DNA from 2 places in the Pelosinus sp. sgz500959 genome. Region 1 is predicted to be linked to the other one. Evidence: riboswitches for the same ligand, from Rfam matches in the RefSeq annotation. Region 1 holds a riboswitch; the other holds the start of a gene.
The links. A riboswitch is a leader RNA that binds a small molecule or an ion and turns the genes downstream of it on or off. The one in region 1 is predicted to bind cobalamin.

Region 1 (8,254 bases):
GTACATCCTTGCGGTCTTATCACAATAAATTCATTACAATTTTTTAACATTTCATTATTATAAGATTTTTTTGTTTTTTTCTCACAATTTTTTGACTATCAAAGCAAAAAAGGACTGTTTTAAGACAGTCCTTTCTCATCAGCTTCTATTTTTCTATTTTAACGACCTGCTTCAATCTGTATCATTTCATCGCCAGTCTTATTTTTACGGATTTCACTGCGATACTGTTTGGGTGTCATATTCGTTGCATGGCGAAATACACGGCAAAAATAACTAGCATCTTGATATCCTACCTCTGTAGCAATTTGCACTACAGTATAATCAGGATCTTGTAGCATGACTTTTGCCCGATCAACTCTGACTTTTGTAATAAAATCCACAAAATTATAGCCTTTTTCCTGTTTAAATAAGCGGCTAAAATAAAAGTGACTTAGATGAACAGTCTGGGCAACTTCTTCTAGTGATATATTGCGATGGCAATTTTCTGTTATATAATCACAGGCTTTATTAATCACCCGTACATTGATGCTGCTTCTATTTTTGAGCATATTATCCATAAATGAGTCCAAAGAGTCTAACATCCATTGCTCAACTTGTTCTTTAGAGTGGCAGCTATTTAAGCCACTAATTCCTTTAAAGTTCAGTAAAGTAAGCTGATCTAAATTAGCCCCACCTTCAACTGCCGCTCTTGATAAGACAACGAGTAGTTCCAAAACACAAGCCTTTACCGTCTCCATACTAGCCTTACTCTCAAATATTTCATTAAGCAGTTCGCGTAGCGCTTTTCTCGCCTGTTTACGGTCTCCACTGCGAACTTTATCCAGCACTGCCCGTTCATAATGAAAAGGATAATTAAAAGGCCCTTTACTCAAATAAGGTATATCTTCCACATGAATAATTTGGCTATCACCAATAAAGAACCGTTGCTGCTCAGCATTGATTGCTTCCAAGTAAGATTTATGCAATTCCAATGGATTATTATAATAACGACCAATGCCAATTCGAATGCTAATATTTAAAACATTAAGAATGGCTTCTCGTATCATTGTTGCGGTTTTATGCACATCATCTTTTATAAATTCAGGTGTGTAATTTTCTTTAAATCCTAATAAGATCACTAATTTATCGCTACTAAAAGGACTCACCAACCCTCGCTCATTCACAACATTACAAACTAATTGATAAATACGTTGCTTTAATATCTGTTTTTCTAGCTCTGTATCACTATCTGTAAGTTGCTTAAAATTTTCAACATCAATGACTAATGCGACGCCAAAATCAATTTTTATTCCTAGAAATCTTGATCTCTCTCGAAATTGTGCAATCTCTTTGATATTTCCTGAAATCAAATCATAAACAAAGGACATTTGGATAAAAGGGATGGCTTCTTCTACGCTTTTACGTAAACGGATTTCTTCCTCTTTCTTTGCTCTGGCCTCACCAATTTTCACTGTAATTCCTGACAGTACACGAATCAAATCATCAGGTCTTACAGGCTTTAACAAATATTGTGCAGCACCAATTGTAAGTGCCTCTTTTGCATAACTGAACTCTTCCATAGCGGTTAACATAATAATTACTGTGTCTGGGAGTAAATCACGTATCGCTTTTGCCGCTTCTAATCCATTGATACCTGGCATCCGAATATCCATGAGTACGATATCAGGTTTTTCACTTTCAGAAATGTGGATGGCACTCACGCCATCACCAGTCTCGCCAACTACTTGGATATTCGTTATATTCTTTTCTATAATAAACCGTAAAGCTTGTCTTTCTAATTGTTCATCTTCTGCAATCAATAGTTTATACATGAATGCCTCCTCCTTTTATTACTTTTTAAGGTCAACAGCGTGGAAAACGAATGTAGTTACTTGTTCCTTCACCGATTTTACTTTCGATTTGAAGACCGTATTCACTACCATAATAATGTTGAATCCGTTTATGAACATTAATAATTCCAAGACCAGTCGTCTCACCATGAGTTTTCAATTGCTTTTCAGCGCGGAAAATACTACGAATCCGCTCCATGGATACTCCAACTCCCGTATCGATCACACTAATTATAATCGTATCTCCCTCATAATATCCACGTACATGGATTGTTCCACCATTGACCTTTTTTTCAAGTCCATGAATAATCGCATTCTCAATCAGCGGTTGTAAGGTAAGGGCCGGAATGACTGTTGTCATAATTTGAGGATCTATATCAATATAGGATTGAATACGATCACCAAAGCGCATCTTTTGAATCATAAGATAATCTTTGACTGATTTGATTTCCTCTTCTAATGTTCTGAGTACGTCAATATCTCGCAAGTTATCACGCAATAAATCGGATAAAGCATATACAACTTCCTGGGTTCGACTTGCTCCCTCTAAAAGAGCTAACCTTGCTATCGTATTGAGGGTATTGAAGAGAAAATGTGGATTTACTTGCGCTTGCAGAGCTTTGAGTTCACTCGCACGTAAACTTGCTTCCAAATCAGCTTTTGCTTTTACTTCTTGTACAAGTTTTTTCTGCGCAAGATTTGAAGCACCGATTTCTACAATATAATTTGACATGATATAAATAAGATCGGCGGCAGCCGTAATTCTTTTTTCTGGTACAACTTCGACCACATCAAAAAGTTCTGACAACAGTTCTTTATCCATCTGGAAATCAGCTAAACAACGAAACATTTCTGCTTTCACATCATAGTCGTCTTGAGCCAAAATAACTTGTCCAGCAAGGAATGCACCAATGTATTGATCTTGAACAATAATAGGTGCTGCCAAATCAGTCAAACCAGCATGACAAGGATATACGGTGGGCTTTTTCTCACGATTCATTCGCCCACCGCGATCATCACAAGCAACACATCGCGCGTATCCTTCTGGATAAGTACGAATATATGTACAGAATTTTGTGAAATTACTAGGCCTAGTTATAGGATTTCCACCAACATCCACAATAACAGCAGCCAGGCCAGTCGCCTCTGAGAATTTATCTTGGATTTCTTGAAGAATATTGATATTAACAATTTGATCTAAGGATAATTGGCAAAGATCTTGCACTAGAGTACCCCCTCATAAAAATAGTTAATACTATCACTTTTTTGCTATTTTATATGAAGAGTATTAGATAATAAACTCACTAGTTCCTGCTAGAAGCAATATTTTACTACTTCATAGCAAATCATTACATGAATTACATAGCAACCCCATGATTGCTCTTTGTTTCACTCAAAACAAAATCAGAAAGTCTTGCCATATTCTGCATGGTATATAACATTGTTTTTAACATGGAAACCATGAGAACTGCGCCAGTTCCTTCGCCAAGAGCCATGTTACCCCGAATCATAACATCGTCCGCTAAAATATTACCAAGCATTAATGAATAAGCCATACCTGGTTCTTTAGACATATGAGAAGGAATCGCCTGTCTTTCAATATTAGCATTAATACGTGCTGCACACGCATAAGCAACAGCTGTAATAAAGCCATCAATTACAAACGGAATTCGCAAATTAGCACATTCAAGCATTCCGGCACAAATGGCAACAATATCGAAACCTCCTACACAACGCAGAATGTCCTCAACACCAATCATTTTTTCTTTATGACGTTCTACACCTTTGGCAACAACAGCTCTTTTTCTTTTGAGCACTTCATTATCATTGCCACTAGCACCATAACCAACAACAAACTCTGGTAACATTCCTGTTAAAGCATGGAGTACGGCCGATGAAGTTGTCGTATTACCAATACCCATTTCACCGAAAGATAACATATTATAGCCATCTTCAACAATGAGCTTATGAACCATATCTTTGCCAATTTGCCACGCTTGTTCAAACTCCTTATGAGTCATGGCTTCTTCACGAATAAAATTCTTCGTACCAAATGCCACTTTATGGTCAATACCTGAGACCCTAGTATCATTAACTCCAATGTCTACAACACCATAAGGAATGTTATTATAGCGGCAAAAACAACTGATTGTAGCTCCTCCAGCCATCATATTTTTAGCTTGTAAGTATGTAATTTCAGCTGGAAAATTAACGACTCCTTCTTCTACAACTCCATTATCAGCGGCAAAAATTAAATGATATGGCTTAAGTTCTGCAGAGATTGTTCCCCAAGATAATAAAACTTTTTTCAAATGTTTTTCCAGTAATCCTAAGCTGCCACTAGGTTTAGCTGCCCCTTCAATTAACTCGTCAACACTTTTTTCAAAATCCATCATATACATCTCCTCATTTTTGAAATCCATACTTCATAGAAAACTGAGTATACGCCTACACCTGAGTTGCCCTTGCTTAGAACCAAGAAAGTAATTTACTTTCTTGGTTCTGTAAATAAATAAAAATAACCCAGCCCAAAAGGCCAGGTTATTTTATAAAAAAAACCTATCCTTCTGGCATTACCCCTTACGCGGAGGTAGATGACAGCCATAACAGGCAGGTCTCCTGGCTTACGGATCATGAATACGTCTTCGCCTTCCTGGTTTCCCAGTGGCATATGAAAGAGTATCTCCCCGATTACAGTGGCGCGACCGCGTCGTTTCAGGATCTTTACATCCTTTCCGATCTTCCCTATTCTCCTCTCTTGACGAGAGGCACCTGTTTGGTGGCAATTTATTTAGTTGTCACATACCTTCTACAACAAAATTTCTTCTCCTGCGCAGGAATGATGAGTCGGCAATATATTAAAGTAGCTAGTAATAAAAATCCTATTTTATTCGTATTAGATGAATTCAATTAAAGATTCAATCCATTTTGTATCTATCATCCATTTAAATGATAAGTATCATTGACTAAAGATACGATCTTACTCGTCTCAAAATATTCAATAATGTTAATAGCAGTACTATCTTGCCGCAGTGACCACATATTCTCAACGGCAAGCCCTAATGCATCACATAAGAGTACACGCATAGTCCCACCATGGGAAACAAGAACAATAGTTTCTTCAGGATGATTGGCAATGCATTTTGAAAGTCCTAGAGTTGTACGTTTTTGTACATCATAAAAACTTTCTCCTTTTGGTATACAAGTTGATCCTGGCTTAGAATATATAGCTGACAATAATTCTGACCAGTCTACCATAATCTCCTCGTAAGTTAAACCCTCCCATAAACCAAAATTAACTTCTCGAAAATCTGGAAAAAGTGAAGGTTGTAGCGAGTGCTCCTTGCCAATGATTTCTGCAGTTTGAACTGCACGTAGTAAATCACTGCTATAGATTGCACTAATACTTTCTTTCGCTAATCGCCGAGCTACCATCCCAGCTTGCTGTAAACCTTTTTCATTTAAAGGAATATCACTATGTCCTTGGTATCGTTTAGAATGATTCCAAGAAGTTTCACCGTGTCTTACAAAGATAACTTTCGTCAAAATAACCACTCCTATATCAATTGAATTAAATTCAAGGAATAAAGACAAGCAAAGCTACAATTTCAGTTAATTCAATAATAGCGCCGTATACATCTCCAGTTAAACCACCTAGTTTCTTACTCACATATTGGCAAAAAACAAAGGACATGGCAATACCAAGGACTCCACTCATCATCGCTACTTTCCCTAGGGGAACTAATAATACTATTGCAGAAATCCCCGCCACATACAAGGTTTGACGATGGGAACAGTCATAAAAAACCTTCCCTAAACCATTGGCCCTTGCATATGGATAAAGAGTAATGCCAATGACAACTGCAATCCTCCCTACAATGGGCATTACAAGTAAGGCATAAGGAAGAATCATAGGTTCAATATCCATAATTAAGGAATATTTAACTAAAATCAGCAGGCTAAAAGCCATGGCTCCAAAAGCACCAACCCTGCTGTCTTTCATAATTTCTAACATTCGTTCCCGAGGTCTTCCTGAGAAAACCCCATCAACTGTGTCCATTAAGCCATCACAATGTAATCCTCCTGTTAAAAAGATTTCAATGATAACAACCCCGATTGCCATTGCATGAATTGGTACTTTTCCGCCTCCCAAATATTGCACTATATAGACAAATCCAAACAATAGTAATCCAATGATACCACCGATAATAGGAAAAAACTTCACACTACGACCAAAACTCTCCGTAGACCATTCAGATTGACTCACAATAGGGATACGTGTCAAAAATTGAAAACCTGTAATAAAATCCTTCATTCCATTCTTGAGCAATTGTCCCACCTCTTTTACCTGCATAATCACATTTGTTTTGTATAAAGACTTCAATCCTTCGTTTTCAATCAAAAAATATTTTATTTTCTGATTTCTCTATAAAACCATTCATGATCATAAAGTTTCTTTCCTGCTCCTTGAACATAACTCGGCAAGATATTAACGTAACATGTTAATATCATTCTACCTTTCCTTGGAATACGATCTGGCTGTACAAAAGATGAATTCTCAAGTTACCTTTTATGCTTTTATTGCTAACCTTGTAAAAGGAGTACAAATATCTCTTGTTGAAATAGACTGACAATGTTATGGTGTTAAGTAACATCTGATAAAAGGGGACGGTCAGCTATGAATAAAAAAACCTATGAATATTTCATGACGCCCATCAGTATCCTAGGCGTTAATTGTCTTGAGCAAATTGTAACATATATCAAACCTATGGCTTTTCGCAAGGCTCTCATCGTAAGCGATAAATTTTTGGTCGAAAGTAATTTAATTCAAAAATTGACTAGCCTTCTATCAAATTCCGGTATATTTTTTATTATTTATGATAATGTCTCACCAAATCCAACTGTTGATCAAGTGGATTATGGGTTAAAACTCTTTCAAGATAACGGCTGTGATTTTCTAATTTCTTTTGGCGGCGGTTCACCTCACGATTGTGCTAAAGCCATTGCACTTCTAGCAACAAATGGAGGTGACATTAGAAACTACGTAGGTCTTAACAAGTCAAAGAGAGCTTCTGCACCTCTGATTGCTGTTAATACTACGGCTGGTACTGGTAGTGAGTTAACAAGATTTTGTGTCATTACAGATACTGAGCGGCATATGAAAATGACAATTACTGATTGGCACGTCACCCCTATTATTGCTGTAAACGATGCCGAATTGATGATTGACATGCCACCTAGTCTTACGGCTGCAACGGGCATCGATGCCTTGACTCATGCTGTCGAAGCCTACGTCTCAACCAATGCAACCCCAGTTACAGACTGCAAATCATTAAAGGCCATTGAGCTCATCGTGAAATATTTAAAACCAGCTGTAAAAAATGGCAAGGATATTGAGGCAAGAGAGATGATGGTTTATGCAGAATATCTGGCTGGTATTGCTTTCAATAATGCCAGTCTAGGATATGTACATGCACTGGCTCATCAACTCGGTGGATTTTATAATTTGCCCCATGGTTTGGCAAATGCTCTCATGCTACCTGCTGTTGCTGAATTTAACCTTTCTAGTGTTCCAGATAAATATGCCGATATTGCGAAAGTACTCGGTAAGGATATAACTGGTCTTTCCTTAGAATGTGCTGGTAAAATGGCAATTGATACCATTAGAGAACTCATTAGTGACCTAGGAATCCTTCAAAATCTCTCTAAAGTTCGTGGCTTTAAACCCGAAGATATTCCGACGTTGGCCGAGAATGCTCTGAAAGATGTATGCGCTTTAACGAACCCTCGTCAAGGCACCCAACAGGAAATCGAGAGTATTTTTATAAAAGTTCTTTAACAAAGTACAAACACAAAAATATGATATAACCTCACAAGATAATACAAAGGGAATCCTCTGCCTCTAGTCAAACAAGATATATGATCATCGTATAAGAATAACAGGGGGTATTTCCATGTGGCTTGGCAAAGTAGTCGGAACGGTAGTAGCGCCTACTAAGAATCAAACTCTTGTAGGTAGTAAGCTATTAGTCGTACAACCTTTAAACTTGGATGGCATGAATACAATTAGCCTACAAGTTGCTGTCGATACAATTGGAGCAGGAAACGGAGATACAGTACTAATCTCAACAGGAAGTTCTGCTCGTCATATTATGGGAAATGATGATAGTGCCGTTGATGCAGCCATCGTTGGAATTGTGGAGAACATCGATCTGGAAGGAATTTCAAAAGCCCAGTATTGGGTACAAAAAGGCTAAAGAAAAACTGGGCTCAATAAGGAGATTCTTATGATAACAGCATATAAAACACTACAAAATCAACTTGAAGAAGTATCATGGGATTCTTCATTAAAAGGTGCTTGGATAAAATTAATTGATCCAACACCTGAAGAAATCCTCCAACTAGCAACTACAGCTGAAATACCA
Region 2 (8,254 bases), on a different contig from region 1:
GTAAAATACTGCTATTTTCTTTGGCACCATCGATAACCTTATTCACAGAACCTTTCAGTTTTTTTAATTGATTTTCGATGGCTGTAGCCGATTGGTTACTTTCACCAGAAAGTTTTCTCACTTCTTCGGCTACAACAGAAAATCCTCTGCCTTGTTCGCCTGCGCGGGCAGCCTCAATCGCTGCATTAAGACCAAGAAGGTTTGTTTGACTTGCAATTTTCCGAATCACTCCAAGTATTTCTGAAGTACTATTAATTCCATCAGCAGCTTCTTTCGTCATGGTCGCTGATTCAATATCAGCTGAAGCCAATTTTTGTGATGCGATGGTTAATTCTCCAGTAGCAATCGAAGTTTGTTCTATCGCATTAGACATTTCATTCACACAAATCCGTACTTCCCTTGCCGTTTCCTGCTCATGAAGTCTTCCAACAATCCAACCAGCAGCAAGTTGTGCGATCGGTTCAACAATTCTAATTTCTCCCGCAATACCGAAAGTACCAACAGTCATTTTTCCATCCTGAATAGCAAGGTTAACTCCTGCTTTCATTTTATTACCTGATCGAATGACTTCTTCATCAGTAACTACAATACGATGAATCCCTTCTTCTTGTATTTTTTTTGAGCCTGCATGTATAACTCCCAACCTACTCCGAGCAGAATCAGCAATGATGACTGCAGCAGTATCACAAACAATCGTATGGTAATTGGTCCTTTCATATATAAAGTCAACGATATCAGTAGCGATTTTCCCATCAATAATCATAAAAATCTCTCCTATATAAAACATTTCTTTATTCGATGACCAAGCCTTCTTTAACCCTATATTGAATTATTTCCTGTCTCAGCCAATAATTCCTGCACAAAGCGTCTTATGTTATAATTTTTTATTCATTTTCGATATCAAAAGACGCTCTTTATCCGAGTTGATAAACAGCGTCTTTTGCTTTATGCAATGACTAAATTTGAAATTTGCCTACGATCTCTTGAAGTTTTTGTGCCATTTCGGCAAGATGTTGGCTAGAAGAAGCAATCTCTTCCATAGAGGCTGCTTGCTCCTCCGTGGCGGCAGATACAGTCTCAGCTTCATCTGCGACTCTTTTACTCAAATCATTGATTACATCTACAGCTGAAACAATTTGTTGTCCGCCCTGATTCATCTGCTGCATCGAATTCGAAATATCAATCACTTGCTTTGAGACTTGTTCTACCATTTGCGCAATTTCACGAAATGCAATACCAGCAGTATTAACAGTCTCAGTTCCAAGGCTTACTTCACGGGTACCATCATTCATAGAAACAACAGCCTTTTCCGTATCCCCTTGTATTTCACCAATAAGATTAGCAATTTGTTTTGTAGCTTCCTGTGATTGCTCAGCTAATTTACGAACTTCTTCTGCAACTACCGCAAAACCACGTCCTTGTTCTCCTGCGCGCGCTGCTTCAATCGCCGCATTCAAAGCTAATAAATTAGTTTGACCTGCTATCCCTGAGATTGTATCTATAATCTGTCCAATTTCTTTTGACCTTTCACCTAAATTAGCAATAACCTTAGCAGAAGTATTAACAGTTTGTTCAATAAGGCCCATCTGATGAATGGCGCGTTCAATAGAAATCCCACTGTCTTTAGCTTTATCAACAACTTGTGAGGCCTTTGTGACAGCATGATTAGCACCATCAGACACCTGCTGTATTCCTGTTAACATTTTTTGTACTACATTCCCTGTATTTTCTACTCCATTCAGTTGGTCTTTAGCCCCGTGATGAATATGCATAATAGATCCAGCCACTTGATTTGTAGCTTGAGATGATTCCTGAGAACTCGCAGTCAACTCTTCTGAAGAAGCTGCTAACTGCTCCGAACTCGTATGAACTTGCATAATAAGCTCGCGTAAATTGTGTACCATTTTATTAAACCCTTGGGCGAGTATAGCAATTTCATCCTTCCCATTTACATTAGCCTGTACTGTAAGGTCTCCAGCAGCAACCATTTGAACTTCACGAGCCAATACTTCTAAAGGATTGGTAATTCGCTTCACAGTCGCAAAGGTAATTCCAATCACAATGAAAATTGCCACTACTGCAATAATAGAAAATAGCCATCTTAAATGAACAAGAGGTGTATACACAATATCTTCAGGTACACTAATTGCTAAAATCCATCCTGTCGACGGTACTTTTTTATAAACCATCAATAAATCTTTACCATCATAAGTGTATGTATTAAAACCTTCATTTTTTTGAAGCATTTCTTTAAATAGAGGAGATAAACTTTTTATTTTTTCTACTTCTAGAACATTTTTAGACACCATCTCCGCATCTGGATGAGCGAGTACAACACCTTTGGCATCCAGTAAATATGCATATCCAGCGCCCTGCAAATTAATTTTTTTTACATTCTCAACCAGTGTTTGTAACAACATATCTGCAGCGATAACTCCTCGAATTTGCCCTGAAGTTGTTTTAATCGGCAGTGCAACAGATACCGCCATTTGTTTCGTGACTAAATCTAAATAGGGTTCTGTAAAAATCAACTTACCTTGTTGTGTTGCATCTTTATACCATTCACGCACCCTAGGATCATAATCTGCAGGAGGTGTCCATCCACTTCCATCTACCATTTTACCTTGTACAGAACCAAAATAGACATCGGAGAATTCTTTATCCACAGTCCTATATCCAGCTACCATGGGTACTGTTATTTCCCCTTCACTAAATGTACTCTGTATTGTACCCGCCGTTATTTCAATCATTTTTCCTTTACTGAGCAACCATCCATCAAGTTTATTTACATGAGAGTCGATATTCGCCTTCATTTCTTGCTGAATGCCTTTAGTAACTTGTTCTTTCGTAAAAATATATCCAGCAAGTGATGACACCAAGAGAATCACTGCAGATAATAATGAAAAAATCAATGTTAATTTGACCTTTAAATTCATTTCCTTGTTCCCCTTTCAAAAATAGATCTCGATTGATTCATCTGCCACAATTCGACAAATAAATTCCTAATACCTCCTTCTGACAAGTATAGAATATAAAAATATGATTGACGATAACAAGCAGGGATAAGATAGATCTGCTATCTTATCCCTGCTCAATGAACAATCTCAATATCGTTTTCTTACTCTATTTGATTACTCTCTGACATTTTTATCTTGCTTCAAAGCACCTGGACCATCTTGTGCAACAGCAACTTCAGCTTCACCAAAAGTTTTCATATCATTGATTACATGTAAAGATGCATTGATTAAAGACATACCAAGAGCTGCTCCTGTTCCTTCACCTAAATGCATATCAAGATGTAAATATCCTGGTATCTCCATAAGATCTAAAGCCACTTTATGTGCTGGTTCTACTGCAAAATGGGATGCTACTAGATAGTCTTTCACTTGAGGAGCAATTTTCATAGCAATCAGAGCTGCTGCGCTCGTTGCAAGACCATCAAGTACAACAGCTACACCACCTGAAGCTGCGCCCAATATAACACCTACCAAACCGGCAATCTCAAAACCACCTATTTTACTCACTACATCAAGAGCATCTTGTGGATCTGGTTGATTAATCGCAAGAGCTGTGTTAAGAATATCAATCCTCTTACTAAGAAGTTCTGGAGTGATACCTGTACCAAGTCCTATAAGCTCATTTATCTTCTTCGAACTATAGCATGCAATGATTCCTACACTTGGAAGGGTATTACCAATTCCGATAGCACCTAATCCTAAAATTTGGCATCCTTTGTTTATTTGTTCTTGGGCAATGCGGATACCAGCAGAAATGGCAGCACTCCCTTCGTCTCGGGTCATCGCTGATCCTTGAGTGATGTTTTTTGTACCATAGGCAATTTTTTCATGACATAAATTCGGACAAACAGATAAATTCGCCTCTACTCCCATATCAACTAAAACAAGCTGTGCACCAACGTGTTCAGCAAATACATTGATCGCAGCCCCTCCATGACAAGAATTGATCATCATCTCTGCTGTCACCGTTTTAGAGTAAGTGCTTACTCCCTCATCATTGATACCATGATCTCCTGCCATGAGAATGATGCCTTTTTTTAACATTTTAGGTTTATGTTGACCAGTAATACCTGCCATTTGACGCGCAATATGCTCAAAAGAATGTAGACTACCAAGGGGTTTAGTCAGGTTATCTAATCGGAGTTGACATTTTGCCATTGCAGTTTCATCTAATGGTTTTATCAGAGATATTATATTTTCGAACATGAGTCTATCCTCCTACGATCATTATTATTGTTGAGACATCATCCTTGATACTCCAGCGTCTTCAAAATTTTTCATTTTTTTCAGCATTTTACTCCCTACTGTAAGCATATCCATCACCATGGATGCACCAATTGCTTCTCCTAAACAGACCCCCATATTAAGACATGCCTCTAGCTTCAAAACACCTAAGGCAATTACATGTGCTGGTTCACCCGACAAATGAGATGCAAACATATATTCTTTGCACATCGGTTCAATAGCATTGGCAATGAGTGCGGCTGCCGTAGTGTTAAGGCCATCAATCACGACCCCGCATCGATTTGCTGCACAACCAAGAACGACACCTGCTAACCCACCAATTTCAAAACCACCAACTTTTGCTAATACATCAATTCCATCTTTAGGGTTTGGTTGATTCATTTCTAGACCGCGACGAACAACATTAATTTTTACTTCCAGCCGACTATCTGATATTCCTGTCCCTCTTCCTGTCACTTGTTCTGGGGTCAGTCCTGTAAAAGCAGCCACAATGGCAGCACTTGAGGTGGTATTACCAATTCCCATTTCCCCAAGACTAAAACATGTATAACCTTGCTTAACTTTCTCATTTACAATTTCAATGCCTGCTTCAATAGCTTGTATAGCCTGAGCACGGGTCATAGCTGGACCTTGAGTAAAGTCTTGAGTACCATAGGCAACTTTCCGATGTAAAAGTCCTGGGACATGAGATAGATCACCAGCGATTCCCATATCTGCGACTACCATATCAGCACCACAAAAATTGGCAAAAGCATTTGCACTACCACCTTTTGAGATCAGATAATTCGCTGTCATTTGCAGTGTTGTCTCTATTGGATAGGCACTGATGCCTAGTGTAGCCACACCATGGTCTGCTGATGTGATTACCATACAATGCTTTGGCACATCAGGTTGAGTTTTCCCAATAATCCCTGCATATTGTCTTACCATATTTTCTAATCGTCCAAGACTTCCTTTGGGTTTTGTTAGATTATCTAATCTAGTTTGCACCTTGGACATGATATCTTTGTCTAGATCACTAATTTTCAGCAATGTTTCTTCTAATAAACTCATCTTAACCCTCCACTTTTCAAAGTAAACTTAATATTTCCCGGGAAAATGTTAAAAAGAAGGTTTTTAGGGATTATCAATCCAAAAAAACCTTCTTTTCCATGAAGATCATAAAACAGTATAAAGGTAGGTCTCCTGGCTCCCGAATCATCGACAACTTACACCTTCCCCTTAATGAGTGGTTTTGTAAGGTCTCTTCAGTACAGTGGCGGGCCCGCGCTTATGCATGTTTTACCATGCTCAGACTTCCCTATTATCCCCCAACTGGGGGCACCTTAACCGTATTGTATGCAATTGCAATTATTATATCAACCACTCATAGCATCGTCAAGCCAATAATGTGAAAAAAATAGCGATATCAATTCAATCAAACTTTATAAATAGCAATCATCAGCAAATTTTTCTCTTATTGCTAATATATCATCAAAGTTAGCAAAAAATAAGTCTACCAATACAGGGTCAAATTGCCCCCCTTTATTTTCTTGAAAATATTCGGTAATATCCTCTAAACTCCAAGCTTTTTTATAAACTCGATCACAAGCTAACGCATCAAATACATCTGCAATGGCTGTTATTCTTGCAAAAATATGAATCTCATCCCCTCGTAAACCATCGGGATATCCTGTTCCATCATAGCGTTCATGATGTTCTTTGGCAATAATAGCAGCAGCTCTTAACATTGTGAGTTCTGAGCCTTTCAACATATCGTGCCCAATCATTGAATGCATCTTTATAATATCAAACTCAGTCGCTGTCAATTTAGCCGGTTTATTTAAAATTCCATCGGATATACCTAGTTTTCCAAGATCATGCATGGGTGCTGCTAGGTGAAGCATATCCAATTCTTTTTCTGATAACCCATATTTTTCTCCTAATAATTTAGCGTATTCAGCTACCCGTCGTACGTGATTACCCGTTTCTTTTGATCGAGTTTCAGCTACCTCTGCTAATCGGAAAAACACTTCCCGTTGGGTATCATACATTTCTAAATGTAATTTCAAATTTTCGAAAGCTGAAGATACATTTAGACAAAAAATATCTAAAAGACGCCGATCAAGTTCACTGATTTTTTGATCGCCTTCCATATAAATTAAATAATCATGTTTATCCGCACTATTCCAATAGAGTATAAAATAATCATCAAAAAACATGCTTGCTTTTTCATGCAGTACATCATCGATTTTATTTTGTACATCCGCAGATAATTTTTCTTCAATATTGGTTTCAAAATCACCTGTAGCAGCTAAAATATTGAGTGATCCATCTTTCTTGCAAGTGGCAGCAAAGCTCGATACTCTTAAATATAAGCTACTTTTATTTAACTTCAACATAGCAATTAACTGCATCAATACACCTGTGGCAAAATTTTGCATCGATTGCATGCGGAAAATTTCAGGTGTAGATTCAATAATTCGCTCTAATCCACTTTTATTGCGCTCAATTGTAACTAAATCCCGATATGAACGCAAGGAAGAAATCAATGTTGTTAATAATTTCTGAGCTGTTAATTCTGTTTTTTCCTTATAGTCGTTAATATCATATTCTACAATAACCCGTGATTCTGGTGCCTCTCCTGGTTGTCCAGTACGTAATACAATCCGCACAACCTTATTATTCATCTCTTCACGAATATATTTTACTAGTTGCAGCCCAGCATCAGCTCTTTCCATGACTACATCTAAGATAATGAGCGCAATATCCGTATATTTGTGCAATTCCACCTTAGCTTCAGCAGCAGAATAAACGCTGATAAATTCTACTCTTTTCCCTTCAAAGATAAAACCATCTAGAACAAGTTTCGTAACAACATGTACCTCTGCCTCATCATCAACAATGAGTACTTTCCAAGTATCTTGCATACTATTTTCACTATGAACTACATCACTTTCTTCCATAAATAATAAAGTATCATCCATGAATATTCCCTCCTTGTTTCTGCATGACATCAGGAAGCTTTACTGTGAATACAGTACCTACGCCGAGCTTACTCATACACTCAATACTACCACCCATTTTAAAGACCACTAAATTATATACAATATGCATACCAAGTCCTGAGCCGCCTGTACCACGGCGAGTTGTAAAAAATGGTTCAAATACTTTTTTTTGAACTTCTGGTGGCATACCTTTTCCATCATCACTATATTGCAATAAAATACTTCCATCATCATGGGAAATATCAATTGTGATTGTCCCTATTTCATCTTCATCATATGCATGTACCAATGAGTTATTAAGCAAATTGGATATGATTTGCCATAAGGTGCCTGGATGCCAATACACTTTAATATCCGCAGGACAATTCAATATAACCTTATGTTTTGTTTTTTTTAATTGAGGTTTTAAACTTACTAACACGTCATTCATATATTCGCCTAACTCAAACTGTCGCCGTTCTTCAACCGATTGATCTACTGCTATTTTTTTAAAACTATGAACTAATTGTGCTGCTCGTTCTAAATTCGTAAAAATAATCTTAACGACTTTATTACTTGCATCCAAATAATTTTCTAAATCAGATTTTTTCATTTGCCCATTAGAAAATTTTTCATTTATTTGAGATGTTTTTACTTCCAAATGAGAAGTAGCTGTAATACTATTACCAATTGGTGTATTAATTTCATGAGCTACCCCTGCCACCAATTCACCTAAAGAAGCCATTTTTTCAAATTCGACTAGATGATTACGTGTTTGTTGTAAGTCAACTAATGTATTCGTTAATGCATCATTTGTGCTTTGCAATTCCTTGGTCCGCTCTAAGACCCGTGTCTCTAACTCTGCATTTAACTGAAGAATTTCTTTTTCTCCACGCTTACGACGGCGTATATTAATGGCCAATACGATAATCAAGGCTAATAAGGTAATAAATATAAGGATCAAAAACCATACTAAATTCTTATATGTATCATAAAAACTAGCAGGTTTATTCATAATCATACTGC

Region 2: it holds a riboswitch for cobalamin, as region 1 does, so the genes downstream of both, cobT (nicotinate-nucleotide--dimethylbenzimidazole phosphoribosyltransferase) here and ACAN52_RS11120 (nicotinate-nucleotide--dimethylbenzimidazole phosphoribosyltransferase) in region 1, are expected to answer to the same signal.

What each region holds. Positions count from the first base shown of each region.
Region 1 is NZ_JBGJZL010000006.1:109,066-117,319, forward strand. Features, by position in the region: gene ACAN52_RS11110 (response regulator) at 159-1,811, opposite strand; gene ACAN52_RS11115 (PocR ligand-binding domain-containing protein) at 1,843-3,054, opposite strand; gene ACAN52_RS11120 (nicotinate-nucleotide--dimethylbenzimidazole phosphoribosyltransferase) at 3,188-4,222, opposite strand; cobalamin riboswitch at 4,421-4,620, opposite strand; gene ACAN52_RS11125 (histidine phosphatase family protein) at 4,767-5,375, opposite strand; gene cobS (adenosylcobinamide-GDP ribazoletransferase) at 5,407-6,144, opposite strand; gene ACAN52_RS11135 (iron-containing alcohol dehydrogenase) at 6,508-7,668, shown strand; gene ACAN52_RS11140 (EutN/CcmL family microcompartment protein) at 7,784-8,086, shown strand; gene ACAN52_RS11145 (magnesium transporter CorA family protein) at 8,117-8,254, shown strand, end outside.
Region 2 is NZ_JBGJZL010000005.1:276,226-284,479, reverse strand. Features, by position in the region: gene ACAN52_RS10235 (methyl-accepting chemotaxis protein) at 1-763, opposite strand, end outside; gene ACAN52_RS10230 (methyl-accepting chemotaxis protein) at 957-2,936, opposite strand; gene cobT (nicotinate-nucleotide--dimethylbenzimidazole phosphoribosyltransferase) at 3,132-4,223, opposite strand; gene cobT (nicotinate-nucleotide--dimethylbenzimidazole phosphoribosyltransferase) at 4,248-5,315, opposite strand; cobalamin riboswitch at 5,420-5,605, opposite strand; gene ACAN52_RS10215 (DUF3369 domain-containing protein) at 5,687-7,228, opposite strand; gene ACAN52_RS10210 (ABC transporter substrate binding protein) at 7,221-8,254, opposite strand, start outside.